Regions from separate parts of the Delftia sp. 60 genome, predicted to be linked through region 1. Evidence: predicted binding sites of a transcription regulator. Region 1 holds the regulator's gene; each other region holds the start of a gene.
What was found. Region 1 encodes FNR, which switches genes on or off when oxygen is low (the NO sensors DNR and NnrR bind a similar motif). Its sites were predicted from a motif close to TTGATNNNNATCAA; they were not measured.

Region 1 (7,904 bases):
CGAGGATGGCCACGTCGTTGCGGCGCACCAGCAGCGCCTCGGGAATGCCCCAGAGCGTGGCAAAGCGGTGATTGAAGGCGCGGATGCGGCCATCGGGATCGCAGACCAGGATGGCGTCGGCCGCGGACTCCAGCGTGGCGCGCAGCTCACCCAACAGGCTCTCGAACTCGGCCTCGTGCAAGGCCTGCTCGCGCCGGTCCAGCATGCTGACCAGCAGCACCTCGCCGTCGAGCGCGCGCACGCGCATCTCCACGGGCGCCAGCTGGCCATCGGCGCGGCGCACCTCGGCAATGAACTGGGCTCCGGCCTGCCAGTTGAAGGGATCGCTCCAGAAAGCCTGCTGCTGCGGCGTGGCGGCCAGCACCTGCACGGGCAGGCCCGGGGCCGCATCGGCCTCATAGCCGGTGACGGATTCGCTGGCGGCGTTGGCGCGCAGCACCTTCAGGGTGCGCGCATCGATCAGCCACAGGGCCTCCTGCAGTGCATCGAGCAGGCGGGGCCAGGCGCGGTTCAGCGCTTGCTTGTTCAAGACGCCACCTTCGGTGGATCCAACTCCACCGCCCGTTCAAAGTAATAGCAGACACGCCGGCGCGGCGACAGGTAGTCCAGCGCATCGCGCGGCAGTTGCGCGGGCGCCACTCCCCGGCGTATGCCCAGCTCGGGAAACAGCTCCAGCGCCAGCACGGGCGCCTGCGCGGCTGGCACGCCGGCATCGTGCACCATCACCGAGGGCTTGAGCGGGCGTGATGCATTCACGGACATGACCATGGCATGGCGCCCGTCGGTCAGCTCCACCACCGAGCCCGGGGGAACACACCCATCATGCGGATGAAGCCATTGAGCACGGGCGCGGCGAACTTGTCGCGCAGCCGGCTGAACAGCATGGACAGGGCCTCGTGCGGCGTATGCGGCGTCTGTGCATCGCCGGGATTGCACAGGCGGTCGTAGCTGTTGACCAGGGCCAGGATCTGGCCCGTGAGCTCCATGTCTTCGGCCACCAGGCTCAGCGGGAACCCCGTGCCGTCGGCCCATTCATGGTGCTGGGCGATGGCCGTGGTGACCTGGGCCGACAGGCCCATGCGCATGGCAATGGCCACGGATTCGCCCACATGGCGCTCGTAGCGCTCGCGCAGGGCGTCGGGCACGGAAGGCTCCAGGGCCAGGCCGTGCATGCCTTCGACACCGGCCACGGGCTTGCCCGCGTCATGCAGCAGCGCCGCCAGGCCCAGGTCGCGCAGCAGCGATTCCTGCAGGCCCAGGGCCCGGCCCAGCAGCAGGCTGAGCACGGTCACGTTGACGGCATGCACGCTCTGGCTACTGCCCACGCCATCGGACAGCAGGTGAATGGCCACGTCCTGCGGGCCCGCCAGTTCGGCCAGGCAGCCATCGACCAGGGCCTCGGTGGGCATGCGCGCCTGCTCGGGCGCGCTGGCGATGGTGGTCTCTATGGCCACATAGCCGCGCTCCACCTTCTGAAAGCGCGCATTGCAGTCCTCCAGCCGGCCGCGCCAGTCGGGCACGGACAGCAGCAGCGGTGCTGGCGCAGGTTCGGTGGGTGCAGGCTCGGGGGCCGCCACGACGGGCGGCAGCTCCTGCGGCGGCGGGGTGCGCACCTCGGCGGGCCAGGTGTCGCTTTTGTGCGGGACACAGCGCACCACCTCCAGGCCCAGGGATTTCAGGGTCTGGATCTGTGCGCTGGAGGTGATCTTGAAGCTGCTGACCGGAAAGGGATGGTTCAGCCACCCAACATCGAGCTGGACAAACATGCCCGGACGGAGGTCTCGGATATCGATGAGGACGGAATGGTTCACGCGCGGCAACGGCCCCGAGGCTGAAGGAATCGGCAATATGTAAGCCGATGATTCGGGCATTATCTCCAGTTCTGAGGGCCTCGCAGCCAATCCGCGACCCCAGGTGCCAAGTCTGGCCTCAGCTGTTGCTCAACGGCACCAGAGGCTGGGCTTGTAGATCAGGTCCATCCACAGCGCCCAGACGGCCACGCCCACCAGCATCAGGCCGGCCAGGCGCGTGCCCCATTCGGCGCGCAGGCCGTTCAGGCGCTGCCGGCCCAGCCGCCACAGCCAGGGTCCGGCCACCAGCCACAGGCCGCTGCCCACGCCAAAGGCCGCCATGGCCAGCGCGCCCTGCAACGGGCCGCCGCTGAGCGCGGCGACCAGCACGGCCGAATACAGCAGTCCGCAAGGCATGAGCGCCCAGGCATAGCCTGCCGCCAGCGTGCCGCCCGGCGCCGACACCCAGGGCTGCACGCGCCGCCAGGCGGCGCGGCCGGCAGACTCCAGCCAGGCGGGCTGGCGGGCCTGCACCATCATGGCCAGGCCCCAGGCCATCACGGCGACATGGGTCAGCGTCCAGAACGGCTGCAGCGCCGTGGTCTGGCTGGTGAGCCAGGACAGGCTCTCCATGGCCAGGGCAGACGCAGCGCCCAGGCTGGCATAGCCGGCCAGACGGCCGCCGTGGAACAGCGCCGTGCGCAGCCACAGCCGGCTTTGCAATCCATGCACGGCCACCACCTGCGAGCCGCCGCCCTGCCCCGCCCCGCCCGTGACCACGCCGCAGGGCGCAGCGCACATGGCAAGGCAATGGGGCCCGCCGACGAGCCCCATGATCAAAGCGGTCCAGAGCAGCGACAACAGCATGGGGCCTAGATGATCCTCGAAAACCGCGCCCGGTTCTTGTCCGCCTGCAGATATCGGTCAAACAGCATGGCCACGCCGCGCACGAAGTACCAGCCCATGGGCGTGACCTGGAAGCCCTCGTCGCTGATCTGCACCAGGCCCTTGGCCTGCAGGTCCTCCAGGGCCGCCATCTCGGGCGCGAAGTACTCGCGAAAGCCCAGCAGCCAGGCCTGCTCCATGGGCTCGAACAGCACGGCGCCCTGGCACATGATGGCCATGATGACGGCGCGGCGCACCAGGTCGTCGCGCGACAGCGCCAGGCCACGCACCACGGGCAGGTGGCTGGCGTCGATGGCGTCGTAGTACTCCTCCAGCGTCTTGGCGTTCTGGCTGTAGCTGGCACCCACCTTGCCGATGGCCGACACGCCCAGCGCAATCAGGTCGCAGTCGGGCTGGGTGCTGTAGCCCTGGAAGTTGCGGTGCAGCCGGCCCTGGCGCTTGGCCACGGCCAGCGAGTCCTCGGGCAGGGCGAAGTGGTCCATGCCCACGTAAACATAACCACCGTCCATGAACGCGGCGATGGAACGCGACAGCATGGCCAGCTTGTCGGCCCCCTGGGGCAGATCCTCGGCCGCAATGCGCCGCTGCGGCTTGAAGCGCTCGGGCAGGTGGGCATAGGCATAGAGCGCGATGCGGTCGGGCCGCAGCGCGTTGACCTGGGCCAGCGTGCGCTCGAAGGATTCGGGCGTCTGCTTGGGCAGGCCGTAGATCAGGTCCACGTTGATGGAGGCAAAGCCCAGCTGCCGCGCGGCCGCCACCAGCTCGAACACCTGCTCGGCCGGCTGCACGCGATGAACCGCGATCTGCACCTGTTCGTCAAAGTCCTGCACACCGAAGCTCAGGCGGTTGAAGCCCAGCTCCTTGAGCACGGCCAGGCGCTCGACGCTGACGGTGCGCGGATCGACCTCGATGGAGTACTCGCCACCCGGCTCCAGCTTGAAATGCTCGCGCAACAGGCCCATCAGCGTGCGCAACTCGTCGTCGGAGAAGAAGGTGGGCGTGCCGCCGCCCAGGTGCAGCTGGCTGACGGTCTGGCCCTTGCCGCAATGGGCAGTATGCAAGGCCATCTCGCGCGCCAGGTAGTCCAGGTAGACGGCGGCGCGATCGTGGTGGCGCGTCACGATCTTGTTGCAGGCGCAGTAGTAGCAAAGCGACTCGCAAAAGGGCACGTGCACATACAGCGACAAAGGCATGGCACGCGCTGCGGTACTCGATTTGCGTTGTTGCAGCGCCAGGATATAGTCCTCTGCACCAAAGGCCTCGACAAAGCGGTCGGCGGTAGGGAACGAGGTGTATCGGGGCCCCGGTACGTCAAAGCGACGCAGCAGCTCTGGGGTGACAGCGGTCATGGGTTTTTTCCTCTAATACCTCGACTGTGCCGCAGCACATCGGTCATGTCCTTGACTCATATCAAGAGTTGTTTGAGGGACTGCTGCGACAATTTGATCCAACTCATCGCAATCCACGAGGTCACCGCCGGCACGCTGTGTGCCGCTGATGTTTATCACTCCATGAACCTTCAGACCATCAAAGCCTCCTGCTCCAACTGCAACCTGCGCGAACTGTGCATGCCCATGGGCCTGGATGCCGAGCAGATGCAGCGCATCGACGACATCGTGGCCACGCGCCGCAAGGTCAAGCGCGGAGGCCTGCTGTTTCGCAACGGCGAGACATTCACCTCGCTGTACGCCATCCGCACCGGCTTCTTCAAGACCTGCGTGGCCACCGAGGACGGACGCGACCAGGTCACAGGCTTTCAGATGGCCGGCGAGATCATCGGCCTGGACGGCATCGTCAACGACCACCACACCTGCGATGCCGTCGCGCTGGAAGACGCCGAAGTCTGCGTCATGCCCTTCGACAAGCTGGAAGACCTGTCGCGCGAGGTCACGGCCCTGCAAAACCATGTGCACAAGGTCATGAGCCGCGAGATCGTGCGCGAGCACGGCGTGATGCTGCTGCTGGGCAGCATGCGCGCCGAAGAGCGCCTGGCCGCCTTCGTGCTCAACCTGGTGCAGCGCCTGCATGCGCGGGGCTTTTCCAAGTCCGAACTGGTGCTGCGCATGACGCGCGAGGAAATCGGCAGCTACCTGGGCCTGAAGCTGGAGACGGTGAGCCGCACCTTCTCCAAGTTCGCGGACGACAACATCATCGAGGTGCGCCAGCGCCATCTGCGCATCCTGGACACGGAGGCGCTCAAGCGCATCGTCAACAGCCAGCAGTGCCAGTGAGGCTGCAAGGGCGGCAAGCATTCATCCGCCAATGAACAAGGCCCGCGACAGCGGGCCTTGTTCATTGCGGCGGGCTCTCGCTCAGTCCCGCCCCAGCCCCTGCATGGCCAGGTCCGGGTCGGGCTCGGAGACCACGCCGTCATTGAGATCGCGGGCCGAGCGGCCCAGCATGGTGGTCATCAGGCTGGAGAGCATGGTCACGCCCCAGAAGGCAAAGAAGGCCAGCGTGTAGATGCCCTGGCGCGACCAGCCCAGGTCGCCGAGCCAATGCAGCTCCAGCGGGTCCACAAAGGCAAAAACCAGCATCTCCATCACGGCGGCTGCCAGAAAGGCAGGCCAGGCAATCCACATCCAGCGTTGGGCCAACATCAGCGATCTCCTTGTGCTGTCGAGGGGTCGCCTTCATTGTGCGCCGCGCCAACGCATGGCGCCAAGCCCCGCAGCGCCCTGCACGCCTGTAGGAAACCCTCACCCGTCGCGAATGCCGGAGATGCGATCCGCCATGCAAAAAGGCCGCGACTGCGGCCTCTTGCAGGGGTGCACGGCGATCAGCGGTCGGTGGGGTGATCGTGCGCGGGCGTGGCCGCATGGTTGCGGCCGGTGACGGCGGGCGCCATGCTCTTGGGCACTTCGCGCACGCCATCGGCACGCTCGTTGATCTTGATGCCGTTGCGGTAGTAGTCGGGGTCGATCACGGGATCGGCGCCATTGATGGCGATGATGGCCGTGATCACGGCAGCGACCACCACGGCCGCCGGGCCGGCCACCACCAGCCAGACATGGCCGAACTTCCACCAGGGCTTGCCGGCGTCGGGGTGCGAGGGAGCCTGCGCGGGCGCGGACACTGCGGGACTGGAAGACATGGGAAACCTCTTTCTTTCAGGCGGCAGGCGCGGACCGTGCCGCGCCTGCCAGGAACATCACCGGGGCACCAGGAAGACGGCCTTTTCGGACGCGCGTCCCGCGCCTGAATGCACGGCATCGATATCGAAGAATACGGTGTGCGAGCCCGGCTCGGCCGAACCGTAGGGAATCTGCAGGCGCGCCGCAATGCCGCGCGTCTCGGCCGGGCCGACCTCGACTTCCTGCTCGGACGCCAGCTCCAGCCCATCGAGGCCATGGGCGCTGATGCGGTAGCGCTGGGCCTGCTCGGTGGCATTCATGATCTGCAGGCGGTAGACATTCTCCAGCTTGCCGCCCGCCACGATGCGCGACAGCGAGGCGCGGTCGCGGATCACGTCCACCTTGACCGACTGGCGCAGCGCCAGGCTCACGATCATGGCCACGCTCAAGCCGATCAGCACGGCCGAGTAGATCAGCACGCGCGGACGGAAGATGCGGCGCAGCACCTGGGCACGCCGCCACAGGCCGGCCATGGCGTTCTGCGTGGTCAGGCGGATCAGGCCGCGCGGGTACTCCATCTTGTCCATGATGGAATTGCAGGCGTCTATGCACAGGCCGCAGCCAATGCATTCGTATTGCAGACCGTTGCGGATGTCGATGCCCACGGGGCAGACCTGCACGCACATCTTGCAGTCGATGCAGTCGCCCAGGCCCTGGGCCTTGTAGTCCACCTTCTTGGTGCGCGGCGCACGCGGCTCGCCCCGGCCCGTGTCGTAGCTGACGATCATGGTGTCCCGGTCGAACATGGCGCTCTGAAAGCGCGCATAGGGGCACATGTACTTGCAGACCTGCTCGCGCATGTAGCCCGCGTTGCCATAGGTGGCAAAGCCGTAGAACAGCACCCAGAACATCTGCCAGCTGCCCTGCAGCGCCAGCAGCTCGCCGCCCAGCTCGCGGATGGGCACGAAGTAGCCCACGAAGGTGAAGCCGGTCCACAGCGCAATGGCGATCCACAGCAACTGCTTGAGCGACTTCTTCCAGGCCTTCTCGAAGGTCCAGCCGTTCTTGTCCAGCCGCATGCGCGCGCTGCGGTCGCCTTCGACCTTGCGCTCCACCCACATGAAGATCTCGGTGTAGACCGTCTGCGGGCACGAGAAGCCGCACCACAGGCGCCCGGCCACGGCCGTGAACAGGAACAATGCCAGCGCCGAGATGATCAGCAGGCCCGCCAGGTAGATGAAGTCCTGCGGGTACAGCACCAGCCCGAAGAGATAGAAGCGCCGCGTTCCGAGGTCGAACAGCACCATCTGGCGCTGGCCCCACTCCAGCCAGGGCAGGCCGTAGAAAACCAGTTGCGTGAGAAACACCAGGGCCCATCGCCAGCGTGCGAAGACACCGCTGATGGAGCGCGGGTAGACCTTCTTTTCCGACTCGAACATCGACACCAGCTCGCCCGGATCAGGCGTGGCCGGCGTGATCGGAATGACTTTGCGGGGAGGCTTCCCGGTGTCATCCCCGCTCTCGGGCTTCATGGTGGGTTCCTTTGTTTTTTTGAAATATCTGAAAACTCAAAACGCAAAAAGGCGGCGCCGCAGCGCCGCCCCTGTGCTTACTGACGGACTGCGCCGTCTTTGTGCGACATGCCCCAGACATAGGAAGCAAGCACCGCGATCTGCGCCTCGGTCAGCTTGTCCTTCTGGGCAGGCATCTCGTTGTGCTTGCCGTTGTTGATCATGGCCGTGATGGCGGCCTCGCCCCAGCCGTGCAGCCAGATGTCATCGGTCAGGTTGGGCGCGCCCAGGGCCTGGTTGCCCTTGCCGTCCATGCCGTGGCAGGCTGCGCAGGCCGTGAACTTGGACTTGCCCAGCGAGGCCTTGAGCGAGTCGTGCGGGCTGCCCGACAGGCTCAGCACATAGTGCGAGAGATTGCGCACATCGTCGGGCGTGCCGACGGCAGCGGCCATGGGCGGCATGATGCCGATGCGGCCGCCCGTGATGGTTTCCCTGATCTTCTCGGGCGTGCCGCCATGCAGCCAGTCGCCATCGGTCAGGTTGGGGAAGCTCTTGCCGCCGCGTGCGTCCGAGCCGTGGCACTGTGCGCAGTTGTTCATGAACAGGCGCTCGCCGATGGCCAT
Region 2 (7,904 bases), 1.7 Mb from region 1:
CAGGCCTGGACGATGCCGCCATCTCCGATGTGCTGCACGGCACGGCCTTCTTCAACTGGGCCAACCGGCTCATGCTGTCGCTGGGCGAGTCACGGACCACGGCTTGAGGGCGCCCGCCCTCACCACAGGCCCAGCAGCTTCCACCAGACACTGCCGACCACGGCAAAGATCAGCAGTTCGATCATGCACATGGCCGCACCCACGCGCCACCAGTTGCCAAGCGTGACGTAGCCGCTGCCGAAGATGATGGGCGAAGTGCCGGTGGCGTAGTGGGTCAGCGTCATCATGATGGCCGAGCCGGCCGTCATCATCAGCATGAAGGGCACGACATAGTCGGCCGGAATCAGCTGCGCGCCCACGGTCAGGAAGGCCAGCATCATCGCGCTGATGTGGGCCGTGGTGCTGGCGAACAGGTAGTGCGAGAACACGAACACGCCCACCAGGATGGCCGCCACCGGCAGCCAGTCCAGGCCGCTGGCGACGATGGCGTTCTTCATGCCCACGGCAAACCAGGACACCACGCCGAGCTTGTTGAGCTGCTCGGCCAGCATGACCAGGGCGCCGAACCACACCAGGGTATCCCAGGCGCTTTTCTCGGACAGCACGTCATCCCAGTCGATGGTGCCCGTGATGATCAGCACGAACAGGCCCAGGAAGGCGACCACGGTGGGGTCCAGCACGAAGGCCGGGCCGAACAGCATCTGCGGCACGTTGGCCCACAGCAGCAGCATCAGGCCGAAGGTGCCCAGCATCACGCGCTCCTTGCCCGACAGCGGCCCCATGCGCGCCATCTCGCTGCGCGCGTACTCCACGGCATTGGGCGTGGCCTTGAGCTCGGGCGGCGACAGCAGGTAGATCACCAGCGGCATCAGCAGCAGGCACAGCAGGCCCGGCAGCAGCATGTACAGCGCCCAGGTGGTCCAGCTCAGGTGCAGGGCCTGGCCCGTGGCCTTGGCCACGAAATCCACCACCAGCGGGTTGGGCGCGGTGGCGGTCAGGAACATGGCCGAGGTGATGGGATTGGCGTGGTAGTTGACCAGGGCCAGGTAGGTGCCCACCTTGCCCTGCGTGCCCTTGGCCGGGTCCGACTCGAAGGCATTGGCGATGGACTTCATGATCGGGTGCACGATGCCGCCGCCGCGCGCCGTGTTGCTGGGCGTGAACGGTGCCAGCACCAGCTCGCAGATCGCCAGGCCGTAGCCGATGCCGATGGTGCGCTTGCCCAGCAGGGCGATGAACATCAGGCCGATGCGGCTGCCCAGCCCCGTCTTCTTGAGGCCGCGCGAGATCAGGATGGCCACCACGATCAGCCAGATCAGCGGGCTGGCAAAGCTGCTCAGCGCATCGGTGATGGCACCCTTGGACGAGCCGGAGGTGACCTGGGACAGCGAGACGATGACGATGGCCATCAAGGCCATCACGCCGATGGGCATGACCTTGAGGATGATGGCCACGATGGTGGTCAGGAAAATGGCGACCAGCTGCCAGCCCTTGGGCGTCAGCCCCTCAGGCACGGGCATCAGCAGCAGGCCGAACAGCACGGCGGTGGCAATCAGTGCCGGCACCAGCCGGAACGGCACGGCCGCCTTGAAATAGCGGAACAGCGAGGCGATCTTCTCGAGCATGTGGATCCTTTGCGTTGCCGGAGCGGCGCCGAGAGAGCATGGCCTGCCGGGAGCAAAAGCCCACCAGCCTGCACGGGCACTGGCGGCCGCGCCGCATGACTGACATCATGATGCAGTGCAGCATGAGCCCGGCTTCCAGCGGGCGCCTGCGCCACCGAAGTTTGACAGGCATCAAGGCCGGGCCAGTAAACCTGGCGACCCAGGCCACCGAGCCCCGCTCACATGACAGCATCCCCAGACCGGGTGCCTTTCGCCCCGGTGTACCCATGCAGTGAAAAAAGGAGAAAAGCCGACATGCCAGCCAACCGATTCTTGCCCGAGGAATGGGAATGCCGGCTCCAGGAAATCGACCTGGAGATCGCCCGCCACGCCGTCATATGCAAGATCCCGCTGCTGCAGGCCGGTGTGGTGGAGCGCGTGCTGGCCAATGACGCCAGCGTCTGCGGCGCCGAGCACGAGGCCGCATTCAAGACCCTGCGCGGCCTTCTGTACATGCACTACACCGAGCTGCTGCACATCAGCGAAGTGCTCAGCCCCGAGGTCGCCCAGGAAATCGCCCACCGCGTGCGCCTGCGGCTGGGCCAGCGCATCGGCAACCAGCTGGGCGGCTGATGCCGGGCTGTCCGCCTGGCCTTTGCCCTGGCGCGAGGGCATGAAAAAAGGGCTACGACAGTTGTCGTAGCCCTTTTCAATTTGGTTGCGCGAGAAGGATTTGAACCTCCGACCTTTGGGTTATGAGCCCAACGAGCTACCAGACTGCTCCATCGCGCGGTATTCCAAAATTATAGCAGATTATTCAGCTGCCTTGGCTTCGGCGGCGCCTTCTTCAGCGCGCTCGACCAGTTCCACGAAGGCCATGGGGGCGTTGTCGCCCACGCGGAAGCCCATCTTCAGGATACGGGTGTAGCCACCAGGACGCTTTGCGAAGCGGGGGCCCAGCTCGTTGAAGAGCTTGGTCACGCTGTCGCGGTCGCGCAGGCGGTCGAATGCCAGGCGGCGGTTGGCAACGGTGTCGACCTTGGCCAGGGTGATCATGGGCTCGATCACGCGGCGCAGTTCCTTGGCCTTGGGAACGGTGGTCTTGATGGCTTCGTGCTCGATGAGCGAATTCATCATGTTCTTCAGCATCGCCAGGCGGTGCGAAGAGGTGCGATTGAGTTTGCGGAGGCCGTGACCGTGACGCATGGTGCTTTATTCCTAAAATATGTAATTAGGGCTTGCACAAACAAGGATGCAAGCCTGGACCCGTTACCGGATCTGCAGCTTGCCTCAACCGAATTTGCGCAAGTTGTTGATTAATTCGTGCAGCCGTATCAGGTACTGCCCGAGGCACTGAGGCTCTCCAAAAAGGAGAGCCCGCAATTATAGTGCTTAGCGCTTTTCCAGGCCAGCAGGCGGCCAGTTCTCGAGCTTCATGCCCAGCGTCAGACCGCGGGAAGCCAGGACTTCCTTGATCTCGTTGAGCGACTTGCGACCCAGGTTGGGGGTCTTGAGCAGCTCGTTTTCGGTACGCTGGATCAGGTCGCCGATGTAGTAGATGTTCTCTGCCTTGAGGCAGTTGGCCGAACGCACGGTGAGTTCCAGCTCGTCCACGGGACGCAGCAAGATGGGATCAAAGGCGGTTGCGGCACCACGGCCACCGGCCGGAGCATCGAAGACGCTGGCGATATCGCCGCCGTCCAGCTGAGCGAACACGGCGAGCTGTTCCACCAGGATCTTGGCGGAGGCGCGCACGGCGTCCTCGGCAGTGATCGCACCATTGGTTTCGATCTCCACCACCAGCTTGTCGAGGTCGGTGCGTTGTTCAACGCGGGCCGATTCGACGGCGTAGCTCACGCGCTTGACGGGCGAGAACGAAGCGTCCAGCACAATGCGGCCAATCGACTTCGTGGACTCGTCGCCATAGCGGCGCACGTTGCCGGGCACATAGCCGCGGCCCTTCTCCACCTTGATCTGCATGTCCAGCTTGCCGCCTTGCGACAGGTTGGCGATGACATGATCAGGGTTGATGATTTCCACGTCGTGGGGCGTCTGGATGTCGCGCGCCGTCACGACGCCTTCGCCATCCTTGCGCAGCGAGAGCGTGACCTCATCGCGGTTGTGCAGCTTGAACACCACACCCTTGAGGTTCAGCAGGATGTTGACCACATCTTCCTGGACACCGTCGATGGACGAGTACTCGTGCAACACACCAGCAATCGTCACTTCCGTCGCTGCGTAACCCACCATGGACGAGAGCAGGACACGGCGCAGGGCGTTGCCCAGCGTATGGCCGTAGCCACGCTCAAACGGCTCCAGAACAACTTTGGCGCGATTGTGGCCAAGCTGCTCGACATTGATCGTCTTGGGCTTCAGCAAATTGGTTTGCATGCAGACTTCCTCTCAATACCCCCGGCTCGTTACACCGGTAAGGCTGGTGAAGCACCCCAGCGCGATGCCTCGCGGCTGGGGGACGGTTTTACAGAAATGTCGCTGCGCGGAATTAACGCGAGTACAACTCAACGATCAGGGATTCGTTGATGTCTGCACCGAACTCGTCGCGGTCAGGCGACTTCTTGAACGTGCCTTCAGCCTTGTCGGCAGACACTTCCACCCATGCGGGGAAACCGACTTGACCAGCCAGTTGCAGGGCTTCGACGATACGAGCCTGCTTCTTGGACTTTTCACGCACGGCGACCACGTCACCCACCTTCACCATGTAGGAAGGGATGTTGACGGATTGGCCGTTGACCGTGATGGCCTTGTGCGACACCAGCTGACGCGCTTCCGAGCGGGTCGAGCCGAAGCCCATGCGGTACACCACGTTGTCCAGACGCGACTCCAGCAGCGACAGCAGATTGGCACCGGTGTTGCCCTTCTTCTTGTCGGCGGCTTCGAAGTAGCGGCGGAATTGCTTTTCCAGCACGCCGTACATGCGCTTGACCTTCTGCTTTTCACGCAGCTGCAGGCCGAAGTCGGAAGTACGCTGACCGGAAGTGCGGCCGTGCTGGCCGGGCTTGGTGTCGAACTTGGACTTGTCGGCGATCGAGCGACGTGCGCTCTTCAGGAACAGGTCAGTGCCTTCACGGCGGGAGAGTTTGGCCTTGGGGCCGATATAGCGTGCCACTTGATTTCCTTTGTGTCATCTGCCGTGCACAAGCACGGGAGCCGCCCGCGATGTTACACATCTGGGCGGCGGTGGGCTTGGTGAAAAAGCTTAGATACGACGGCGCTTTTGAGGGCGGCAGCCGTTGTGGGGAACCGGCGTCACGTCCGCGATGGAAGTGATGCGGATGCCCAGGGCGCCCAGGGCGCGAACCGAGGATTCACGGCCAGGACCGGGACCCTTGATTTCGACGTCCAGGTTCTTGATGCCCTGTTCGATGGCAGCACGACCAGCCACTTCCGAAGCCACTTGGGCAGCGAAGGGAGTCGACTTGCGCGAACCCTTGAAGCCCTGGCCACCCGACGAGGCCCACGACAGAGCGTTGCCTTGGCGGTCGGTGATGGTGATGATCGTGTTGTTGAACGAAGCGTGCACGTGGGCAATGCCGTCCGAAATGTTCTTACGGACTTTCTTGCGAACGCGCTGTGCAGCGTTGTTTGCGGGAGACTTAGCCATAGTGATCTTTCAATCTCTTTATTTCTTCAAAGCCGCGGCACCCTTGCGCGGACCCTTGCGGGTACGTGCATTCGTGCGGGTACGTTGACCACGCATGGGCAGGCCACGACGATGACGGAAACCGCGATAGCAACCGATGTCCATCAAACGCTTGATGTTCATCGTTGTTTCGCGACGCAGATCACCTTCCAGAGTCAGGGAAGTCAGCTGATCACGGATCTTTTCCAGATCACCGTCAGTCAGTTCCTTGATTTTCTTGGAATATGCGATGCCAGCGGCTTCGCAGATCTTGCGTGCAGTGGTGCGACCGATCCCATAGATAGCGGTCAGGCCGATTTCAGCGTGCTGATGCGGCGGGATGTTAATGCCAGCGATACGTGCCATTATTCGTCCTCAAACTTTCCTATCAACCCTGGCGCTGCTTGTGGCGCTGGTCCGTGCAGATCACTCGCACCACACCTTTGCGGCGGATGATCTTGCAGTTACGGCAGATTTTTTGACCGAAGCCGAAACTCTCATTTCATTCTCCTAAAACTCTACATCCGTTACGGCCTATCGACCGGGAAACATGCCCGCGATGGATAGATCGAGTGGGCGTCTACTAACTCTTACTGGACCCGCCGGCACCGCCGGCCAGGCCCATCACTTAGTTCAATTGCCAAGTGTCGCTTTGAAGTTCGCCTTTTTGAGGAGCGATTCGTACTGTTGCGACATCATGTAGTTCTGCACCTGGGCCATGAAGTCCATGGTCACCACCACAATAATCAGCAGTGATGTGCCACCGAAGTAGAACGGAACGTTGTACTTCAGGATCAGGAACTCGGGCAACAAGCACACGAATGTGATGTACACCGCGCCAGCCAGGGTCAGGCGAACCAGGATCTTGTCAATGTAGCGGGCCGTCTGGTCACCGGGACGGATCCCGGGGATGAAGGCACCACTCTTCTTCAGGTTGTCGGCGGTTTCCCGGCTGTTGAACACCAGGGCCGTGTAGAAGAAGCAGAAGAAGATGATGGCAGTGGCGTAGAGCATCACATAGATCGGCTGACCGGGGGTCAGCGTGCTAGCAATGTCCTTCAGCCAGCGCATGGATTCCCCTGCACTGAACCAGTTCACAACGGTCGCCGGCAGCAAGATGATCGAGGAAGCGAAGATGGGAGGAATGACCCCCGCCATGTTCAGCTTCAGCGGCAAGTGCGAAGACTGGCCACCATACACCTTGTTACCCACCTGACGACGCGCATAGTTCACCAGGATCTTGCGTTGTCCCCGCTCGACAAACACGACGAAGTACGTCACGGCTGCCACCACGAGAACGATGAAGATCGCGGCCAGGATGCTCATGGCACCGGTGCGCACCAGCTCCAGCAGACCACCGATGGAGCTCGGCAGACCTGCGGCGATACCTCCAAAGATGAGGATCGAGATGCCGTTGCCCAGACCACGTTCCGTGATCTGTTCACCGAGCCACATCAGGAACATGGTGCCGGCCGTCAGGCTGACCACCGCCGTGAGGCGGAAGCCGAAGCCAGGGCTCAGAACCAGACCTGCGGAGCTTTCCAGAGCCACGGCAATTCCCAGGGACTGAAAAATCGCCAGGCCCAATGTGCCGTAGCGGGTGTACTGGGTGATCTTGCGACGACCCGATTCACCTTCCTTTTTCAGCTGCTCGAATGTAGGGACCACATAGGTCATGAGCTGCATGATGATCGATGCCGAGATGTACGGCATGATCCCCAGTGCGAACACCGTGAAGCGCGAGAGCGCCCCACCCGAGAACATGTTGAACAGATTGAGAATGCCGCCCTGCTGGCCATTGAACAGCTGCTGCAGCTGCGCTGGATCGATGCCCGGCACGGGGATATGAGCCCCGATCCGGTAAACGACCAGCGCGAGCAACAGAAAAACCAGACGGCGGCGAAGATCGCCGAATTTTCCGGTTTTTGCAATTTGAGCTGCGCTAGTAGCCACGGATGTCTTCTTTCAGATCATTAATCAGGCGATGCTGCCACCGGCAGCTTCGATGGCAGCCTTGGCGCCGGCGGTAGCGCCGATGCCGTTGAGCTTGACAGCCTTGCTGATTTCACCGCTCTTGATGATCTTGACCACCTTTGCGATTTCACCAACCAGACCGGCTTGCTTCAGAGCTGCCAGATCGACTTCGGCCAGGCCCAGCTGTTCCAGAGCGGACAGGGTCACTTCTGCATTGAACTTCAGCAGATGCGACTTGAAGCCACGCTTGGGCAGACGGCGCTGCAGAGGCATTTGACCGCCTTCGAAGCCCACCTTGTGGTAGCCACCCGAACGCGACTTCTGACCCTTGTGACCACGGCCGGCAGTCTTGCCCAGGCCGGAGCCGATGCCGCGACCGACACGGCGCTTGGCGTGCTTGGAGCCCTCTGCAGGCTTGATGCTATTGAGTTCCATCATCAATCCTTTCAGAGAACTTTGACCAGGTAGCTGATCTTGTTGATCATGCCGCGCACGGCAGGCGTGTCCTGCAGTTCGCTGATGCTGTTCAGCTTGCGCAGGCCCAGGCCACGGACGGTGGCGCGGTGCGATTCCTTGGTGCCAATGGGGCTGCGCACCAGTTGCACCTTCACGGTTTGTTGCGTTGTCATGTGATTGACTCCGATCAGGCGGTGAAGATGTCTTCAACCGACTTGCCGCGCTTGGCT
Region 3 (7,904 bases), 1.6 Mb from region 1:
GCGCCGAGGCCGGCAACCACGGCCAGCGCGCGGGCAGCTTCGAGCTGGGCCGCGCCCTGGTGCCGGGCCAGCTCTACATCGGCCTGTCGGGCGAGTGGCGCGCGCAGGACGGCTTCATACGCCAGCAGGCGACGGGAGCGCGCGTGGACGACCGCGAGCGCGCCAGCGGACGCCTGGCCCTGCGCTGGACGCCCACGGCCGAGACCGAGGCCACGCTGCGCTACGCCCAGCAGCGCTGGGACGACGGCGCCGCGCAATGGGGCAGCATTGCCGCGCCGCGCGCCACGGTGAACTCGGGCACGGACAGCTGGAACCGCTCGCGCGGGCAGACGCTGTCGCTCGATGTCTCGCACCGCTTTGCCTCGGGCCTGCGGCTGCGCTCCATCACCGCGCGCAATGTCTTCGACGACCGCGTGCTGCAGGACACAGACTTCCAGAGCGCCGACCTGCTGCACGTGCGGCGTGACTACCGCCTGGCCACGACCTCGCAGGAACTGCGCCTTGAGGGCGAGGCCGCAGGCCTGTGGAACGCGCGCTGGCTGGCCGGCCTGTACCTGGACCGCGACGATCATGACCTGCGCTACGAGCAAAAGCTGCCCGCCGCGCTGATGCGGCCCACGGCCGGGCTCAAGGGCAGCACGGCGGCGCTGTTCACGCATTGGACCGTCCCGCTGTCCGAGCGCTGGACGCTGGCGGCCGGCGCGCGCGTGGAGCGCAACCGCGTGGAACTGGCCCCCGTGGGCGCGGCGGCGCGCAGCGACGACTGGTCGCGCTTGAGTCCCAAGCTCTCGCTGCAATACCAGTGGTCGCCCCAGGGCCAGATCTACACCAGCCTCAGCGAGGGCTACCGCGCGGGCGGCTTCAACGTGTTCTCTCCGGCCATGGGCTATGCGGCCTACGAGCCAGAGACCGTGCGCGCCTGGGAGATCGGCGCCAAGGGCCGGCTGCTGGGGCAGCGCCTGCGCTATGCGGCCTCGGTCTACACCCAGCAGGTGCGCGACATGCAGGTGCAGCAGATGGGCCTGCCGGGCGTGGTCTACATCACCAATGCGGCGCGGGCGCGCTCCACGGGTGCGGACGTCGAGCTGGACTATGTGTTCGGCGGCGGCTGGCAGCTGCAGACGGCCCTGGGCCTGAACCGCACGCGCTTCGGCAGCTTCCGCGACGGCGCCGCCGTCTACGACGGCCACCGCAACCCCTTCGCGCCCGACATGACGGCCCATGTGGCGCTGCGCTACGACGCGCCCGGCCGCTGGTGGGCGCAGGCCGCCGTGCAGGGCACGGGCAAGGTCTACCTGGACGCCGCCAACGCCTACCGCCGCCCCGGCTACGGGCTGCTCAACCTGTCGGCCGGCTATGCCCAGGGGTCCTGGGAAATCGCCGCCTACCTGCGCAATGCCGCCAACCGCCGCTACGACGCCGTGGGCTACCTGAATGGCCAGGTCGTGGTCTACAGCCCGCCGCGCGAGTTCGGCGTGCGGCTGACCTGGCGCATGTGACTCCCTTTCGTGAAAAGGACCTTCCGATGAATACACCCCGCTGTGAATCCCCTACCCACGCCCCCTCCCACGCCCTGCAACCGCTGTGGGATCTGGCCTCCGCCCAGGTCCAGGCCGAGGCCCTGGTGCTGGCGCTCGAATCGGGCGCCCTGGACCGGCTGGCCACGCCCCAGACGCCGGCCGAGCTGGCCCAGGCCCAGGGCTGGAACGAGGCCAATACCTCCCACTGGATGGAATTGCTGTGGAGCATGGGCCTCCTGCGGCGCGGCCAGCACGAGCCCGTGAGCTACCTGTTGGCCACCGACGCGCTGCGCTACCTGCACAGCGCATCGCCCGAGTCCTGCGGCGCGGCCTGGCTGTTCCGCCTGCGCTCGCTGCGCCACTCCGCCACGCTGCTGCGCGGCCTGGTCGAGCACGGCCCTGCCGGTGACGGCTCGGCCTGCAGCGCCCCCTTGGCCACGGGCAATGCCGAAGGCTGGGCCGCCGCCGCGCGCGCCCAGATCGGCCAGGAGCAGCGCGCCGTCAGCGTGCCTGCCGCGCTGCAGGTGCTGGACCAGGTGCCCGAGGTCGCTGCCGGCGCAGGCACCCCGCGCCGCATGCTGGACCTGGGCGGCGGCCCCGGCTGGATTGCGCTGGCCCTGCTGCGCCGGCAGCCCGCGCTGCAGGCCAGCGTCTTCGACTGGCCCGAGGCCGTGGCCGTGGCGGCGGACAACGCCCGCCAGTCCCGCCTGTCCGACCGCTTCACCGCGCTGGGCGGCAACCTGGCCACGGACGGCATAGGCAGCGGCTACGACCTGGTCTGGTGCTCGTCCGTGCTGCACTTCGTGCCCGATGCGGCAGCCGTGGTCGCCAAGGTGTTCGACGCGCTGGCGCCCGGCGGCGTCTTCGTCTGCGCCCATGCCGAGGTGGATGAGACGCCCGAAGCCGCCCTGCGCACCCTGCCCTACTACCTGCCCATGCGCCTGCTGGGCCGCAGCGTGACCCGGCGCGGCGAGCTGCAGGCGCTGCTGGCGCAGGCGGGTTTCGAGCGCATCGAACGCATCGAGTCGCGCGAGTTTCCGATGGCGCCGCTGGCCGTGCTCATTGCCCGCAAGGCCGCGCCATGAAGGCCGCAGCTCCCCGCCCTGTCTGGCTGCTCCAGGCCCTGTTCGGCTGGCTGCACCTGGCGCTCACCGCCCCCAGCGTCTACCTCTGGCTGGGCCTGCCCCTGGTCATGCGCCAGCATGGCTGGTCGGGCACGGCCATCGGCCTGTTCCAGCTGGCGGGGCTGCCCGCGCTGATCAAGTTCGCGCTGGCCGCGCCCGTGGAAGCGCGCAGCGCGAACGGCCAGCCGCGCTACCGCGCCTGGGCGCTGGCCCTGTGCCTGGCTTATGCGGCCGTGCTGCTGGCCCTGGGCTGGCAGCAGTTGCTGGCCGAGCGCCTGTGGCTGTTCGGCCTGGCCTTCGCGGCCGCGCTGGCCGCCACCTGGGCCGACATTCCCGTCAGCGCCCTGGCCATCCGCCTGCTGCCCGCGTCCGAGCGCATGCGCGCCGGGGGCGTGCGCGCAGCGGCGCTGTCGCTGGGCGCCATCGTGGGCGGCGGGATGATGCTGCTCATGCAGGCGAAATGGGGCTGGCGCGCGCCCTTCCTCTGCCTGGCCGGCACGCTGGCGCTGGGCGCCCTGCTGCTGGCCTGGGTGGTGCGCCATGAGCCCGGGGAGGCGCCCTCGCCTGTGCTGCTGCCTGCGCCCAAAGCTGGACTGGCCGCCATGGTCCGCGGCTATGGCGCCCAGCCCGGCGCCTGGCGCTGGACCCTGGTGCTGGTCAGCTACTTCCCCTTCATCGGCGCGGCCTGGTTCTACCTCAAGCCGCTGATGCTGGACCACGGCTTCGCGCCGGCCCAGGCTGCCCTGCTGGCCGGCATGGGCGGCGGCGTGGTGGCTGCGCTGGCGGGCGCGGCCTCGCCCCTGTTCACGCGTCGCCTGGGCACCCGGCGCGCCCTGCCCCTGTATGCGGGCTGCAACGTGGCGGCGCTGGCGCTGCTGGCGGCCGTCATCGCAGCCGGCGCCCCGCCCCCGGGCCTGGTCGCGGCCGTGGCCTGCGTGGCAGCAGCCATGGGCGCCTCCTCGGCCTGCGTCTTCGGACTGATGATGCAATTCGCCCGCCCGCGCTGGCAGGCCTTCGACTACGGCCTGCAGGCCAGCCTGTTCGCCGCCAGCCGCATGCTGGTGCCGCTGGCGGCCGGCGTGGCGCTGGACGCCATGGGCGCGGCGGCCATGCTCACCGGGCTGACCGTGGCGGCCGCGCTGGCGTGGGTATGGGCGCTGCGGTGTGCGGGGGATGGTTGGGCTTCAGCCACAGCGTAGGCCGCTAATCCCGCTGCCGCTCCGACGCATACACCGCCGCCTGCACGCGCGAGCTCAGGCCGAGCTTGCGCAGGATGTGTTGCACATGGATCTTGACCGTGGTCTCGGCAATGTCCAGCGTGCGGGCGATTTCCTTGTTGCTGGCGCCCCGGGCGATCTGGACCAGCACCTCTTCCTCGCGCGGGGACAGCGGCGAGGCCGGGGCCTCGTCCGGCTCGGGCGCCTGGGGCTCGGGGGCGCCCTGGGACTGGAAGGCGGCCACCAGCTTGCCCATCATCTCGGGGCTGACCACAGGCTCGCCGCGCGCGGCGCGGCGCAGGGCCTCGGACAGCAGGTCGCCGTCGATGGTCTTGAGCAGATAGCCCTGGGCGCCGTTGCGCAGCGCGGCCGCCAGGTCCTGGCCGTCCTCGCTCACGGTGAGCATGACGACGCGACTGCCGGGCGATGCGGCCCGCAGGCCCGCGATGGCATCGACGCCCAGCACGCCCGGCAGGTGGTTGTCCAGCAGGATGACCTGGGGCGCCAGCGCGGGCACCAGGCGCAGGGCCTCGCCCGCGTCGCCGGCCTCGCCGACCACGCGCAGGCCTGCGTCCTGGGCGATGAGGGCGATCAGGCCGCGGCGGAACAGCGTGTGGTCGTCGATGACGAAGACGGAGATGGGGCTGGAGAAGGACATGGGGCGGTCTTTTTCTTGCGGGAGCGTGTCACGCGTTCGAGGGGAGGGCCTGCGCTGGCGCGCCGGCCGAGGCCGACGGCGGCAGCTCGATCAGCACGCGCGTGCCCTCGCCGGGGCGCGAATGGACATGGACCAGCGCCTGGGCCAGCAGGGCGCGCTCGCGCATGATGCCCAGGCCCACATGCAGCGAGTCCGGCGCAACGGCGGCGGGGACGAAGCCGCAGCCGTCGTCGCAGACTTCGAAGCGCCAGGGGTGGCGCCCCACGCGCAGCTCCACATGCCTGGCACCCGCGTGCTTGCGCACGTTGGACAGCGCCTCCTGCACCATGTGCAGCACCTGGATCTGCACGTCGGGCGCCAGCGGCAGGCCCTGGCCCGTCATGCTCAGCGAGGTGGCAATGCCCGTCTGGTGCTCGAACTTGGACAGTGTGGCGCGCAGCGCGGCCTCGATGTCCTCGGCGCTGGTGCGCGTGCGGAAATGCACCAGCAGCTCGCGCACGTCGGCATAGCATTCGCGCACGCCCACTTCCAGCTCGCCCAGGCTGCGGTCGCGCGCCTCGTCGCGGCCCTTGGCCACGGCGTCGCGCAGCAGCTGGGTCTGTATCTTGAGAAAGGCCAGCGACTGGGCAATGGAGTCATGCAGCTCGCGTGCGATCAGGCCGCGCTCCTCGGCCACGGCGGCCTCGCGCTCCAGCGCCGTGGCGCGCAGGCTTTCCATGGCGCTGGCCAGGTGGCGCGCCATGGCGGACAGCAGGTCGCGCATGTCGTCCGTGAGCACCACGGTGGAGCGAAAGAACAGGTTGACCTCGCCCAGCAGGCGCTGCTGCAGTTGCACGGGGATGCTGACCACGGTCTCGAAGCCGGCCTCGCGGCAGTGCGGCAGCTGCAGGTCGCTGGACGGCGTGATGGGGATCACGCGCAGCCGCGCCTGCTCGCGCGGCTGGCCGCACAGGCAGGCGCCCGTGTGCAGGCAGTGCTCCTGCACCGACATGGACTGGGGCAGGCCGTCGCCGGCCAGCAGCACGTAGCGCTCGTTGGCCTCGTCGGACCAGCGCACCGTGGCCGCATCGGCCTGGGCCGCCAGGCGGACCTGGCGCACAAAGCCTTCGGCCAGGGACTGCAGGCTGGCGGCCTCCGACGCCTGCACGCTGACCGCGTACAGCGCCTGCAGCTGCTGGTGCTGCACGTTGAGGCTGGCGGTCTTCTCGCGCACCTTGTCCTCCAGCTCGGCGTGAGAGCTTTGCAGCGACTGGGCCATGAGGTTGAAGCCGGCCGCCAGCTGGCCGAACTCGTCGTCCACCTCCACGCTCATGCGCGTGTCCAGGTGTCCGCGGCGCATGCGCTCCAGCGCCGAGCGCAGCTGGCCCACGGGATGCAGCACCAGCCAGTAGCTGGTGGCCATGAAGCTCACGGCCGCGATGATGGCCAGCGCCATCAGACACATCTGAAACAGGTGCAGGATGGCCGTCCAGCGCGAGAGCCGGTCCTCGATGGCCTCGACAAAGCCGTCCACCTCGCGCACGAAGGCGTCGGCGCTGCCCATGATGGCCTGCGCATCGACATGGTCCTCGGCCTGCCACTGCGTGCGCAGCGCACTCCAGTCGCCGCGTATGCGCTCGTAGCGCGCGCTGACCGCATCGCTCCAGGGCACGAACAGCGGCCGCGACATGTCGCCGCTGCGCAGCAGGTCCAGGCTGGCGTCGAACTGCCGTGCGCGCTCCTGCCACTGCGCAGGCGCCTCGTTCTGGCGCGCCATGGCCATGCGCACCATGCTCATGCGCAGCCGCCCGGCCTCGTTCACCGCCGCCGCACCGCCTTCCAGTTGCCAGGCCACCCACAGCGTGAAACCGATGGAGGCCACGGCCGCGAGCAGGCAGGCTGCGCCCATGAGCAGCAGCTTGGTCGAAAGCGAGGGCTTGCCATGCATGGCTGCACTGTAGCCACGGCACATTTGCGCGTCTTGACCTGAATCAAGCGCCGCCCGTTTGCGCCGTGCTCCCGCCCCGATTCCTAGGATCCTTTCAACTGCCCCCAACGCCCACAGGGCCTATGGCGTCCCCGGGCGAGGCCAGTGTTTAGCATGGGGCCATGCAAGTCCGCTCCATCCCCCGCCCCTTCATCCGCACCCCGCGCCTTGCCGGCCTGGCTGCGGCCGCATTGCTGGCGGCAGCCCTTGCCGGCTGCGCCAGCTCCTCCGCCCCGGCGCGGGACTGGACGCAGCAGCTGCAGCGCTGGTCCGACGCGCCCATCGTGCTGCTGGGCGAGCAGCACGATGCGGTCGCCCACCAGTCCTGGCAGCAGGCCACGGTGGAGCAGTTGGCAAAACAGGAGCGCCTGGCCGCGCTGGTGATCGAGATGGCGCCGCGCACGGGCTCCACGGCCAGCCTGGCACGCGATGCCTCCGAGGACGCGGTGCAGCAGACCCTGCGATGGCAGGACGCGGCCTGGCCCTGGCCGCGCTACCGCGGCGTGGTCATGGCCGCCGTGCGCGCGGGCGTGCCGGTGCTGGGGGGCAACCTGCCGCGCGCCGACATGAAGCAGGCCATGCGCAACGAGAACCTGGACACCCACCTGCCGCCCGAGGGCTGGCAGCGCCAGCTCGACGCCATCCGCGAAGGCCACTGCGGCCTGCTGCCCGACACCCAGCTGGCGCCCATGGCCCGCATCCAACTGGCCCGCGATGCCAGCATGGCCGAGGTGGCCAGGGCCGCAGTCAAGCCCGGCAAGACCGTGCTGCTGGTGGCCGGACGCGGCCACGTGCTGCGCGGCGTGGGCATTCCCACCTGGCTGCCCGAGGCCGCAGGCGCCAAGGTGGCCGTGGCGCAGGCGGGGGAGACATCGGTGGCGCAGGCCTCGGATGTGGATTGGCTGCAGAAGACGGATGCCCTGCCCGCCAAGGACCACTGCGCCGAGCTGCGGGAGAAGTTCAGGAATCCGCCGGCGCCGCGGGCCGATGCGGGCTGAAGCCCGCTGATTCCTGAAGAGGTTGCGGCCGGCCTTGCGACCGGCCGGAAATCAGCGGTAGAACGCCTCCACGGCGCCCTTGAGCTTGATCAGCAGGGGCTTTCCCTTGCGGTCCACCGTCTTGCCGGCCGGCACCTTGATCCATCCCTCGCTCACGCAGTATTCCTCCACATCGAAGCGCTCGTTGCCGTTGAAGCGGATGCCGATGTCGTGCTCGAACACGGCGGCCACATGGTGCGGGCTGCGCGGGTCGATGGACAGGTGGTCGGGCAGCGCGGGGCGATCGGCGGGTGCGTTGGCGTCGGTCATGGTCTTGTTCTCGCAAGAGGGTTCTGAAGAAAGCCGGTATTGTCCGCGCAATTCGCAGGCAGGCGCTGGCTGACAGGCTTTGGCGGCAGGCATCGTCATGCGGATGGCGGAC

Region 2: the regulator FNR is predicted to act here: its motif matches at 1,787-1,800, upstream of CLV01_RS05440 (DASS family sodium-coupled anion symporter).
Region 3: the regulator FNR is predicted to act here: its motif matches at 6,480-6,493, upstream of CLV01_RS05730 (type IV pili methyl-accepting chemotaxis transducer N-terminal domain-containing protein).

The regions. Positions count from the first base shown of each region.
Region 1 covers NZ_PEFD01000001.1:2,849,723-2,857,626, reverse strand. Annotated here, with positions in the region: gene CLV01_RS12965 (bifunctional diguanylate cyclase/phosphodiesterase) at 1-529, opposite strand, end outside; partial or broken gene CLV01_RS12960 (HD-GYP domain-containing protein) at 526-1,766, opposite strand; gene CLV01_RS12955 (sulfite exporter TauE/SafE family protein) at 1,941-2,657, opposite strand; gene hemN (oxygen-independent coproporphyrinogen III oxidase) at 2,663-4,045, opposite strand; gene fnr (fumarate/nitrate reduction transcriptional regulator Fnr) at 4,208-4,927, shown strand; gene CLV01_RS12940 (hypothetical protein) at 5,009-5,296, opposite strand; gene CLV01_RS12935 (FixH family protein) at 5,476-5,790, opposite strand; gene ccoG (cytochrome c oxidase accessory protein CcoG) at 5,848-7,302, opposite strand; gene ccoP (cytochrome-c oxidase, cbb3-type subunit III) at 7,380-7,904, opposite strand, start outside.
Region 2 covers NZ_PEFD01000001.1:1,178,837-1,186,740, reverse strand. Annotated here, with positions in the region: gene CLV01_RS05445 (alkylhydroperoxidase domain protein) at 1-107, shown strand, start outside; gene CLV01_RS05440 (DASS family sodium-coupled anion symporter) at 120-1,625, opposite strand; gene CLV01_RS05435 (hypothetical protein) at 1,920-2,237, shown strand; tRNA gene CLV01_RS05430 (tRNA-Met) at 2,320-2,396, opposite strand; gene rplQ (50S ribosomal protein L17) at 2,418-2,810, opposite strand; gene CLV01_RS05420 (DNA-directed RNA polymerase subunit alpha) at 2,997-3,995, opposite strand; gene rpsD (30S ribosomal protein S4) at 4,108-4,731, opposite strand; gene rpsK (30S ribosomal protein S11) at 4,822-5,226, opposite strand; gene rpsM (30S ribosomal protein S13) at 5,245-5,610, opposite strand; partial or broken gene rpmJ (50S ribosomal protein L36) at 5,633-5,745, opposite strand; gene secY (preprotein translocase subunit SecY) at 5,878-7,197, opposite strand; gene rplO (50S ribosomal protein L15) at 7,222-7,653, opposite strand; gene rpmD (50S ribosomal protein L30) at 7,665-7,847, opposite strand; gene rpsE (30S ribosomal protein S5) at 7,862-7,904, opposite strand, start outside.
Region 3 covers NZ_PEFD01000001.1:1,251,997-1,259,900, reverse strand. Annotated here, with positions in the region: gene CLV01_RS05750 (TonB-dependent receptor) at 1-1,499, shown strand, start outside; gene CLV01_RS05745 (class I SAM-dependent methyltransferase) at 1,526-2,605, shown strand; gene CLV01_RS05740 (MFS transporter) at 2,602-3,843, shown strand; gene CLV01_RS05735 (response regulator) at 3,848-4,519, opposite strand; gene CLV01_RS05730 (type IV pili methyl-accepting chemotaxis transducer N-terminal domain-containing protein) at 4,548-6,446, opposite strand; gene CLV01_RS05725 (ChaN family lipoprotein) at 6,608-7,483, shown strand; gene CLV01_RS05720 (DUF3297 family protein) at 7,535-7,792, opposite strand.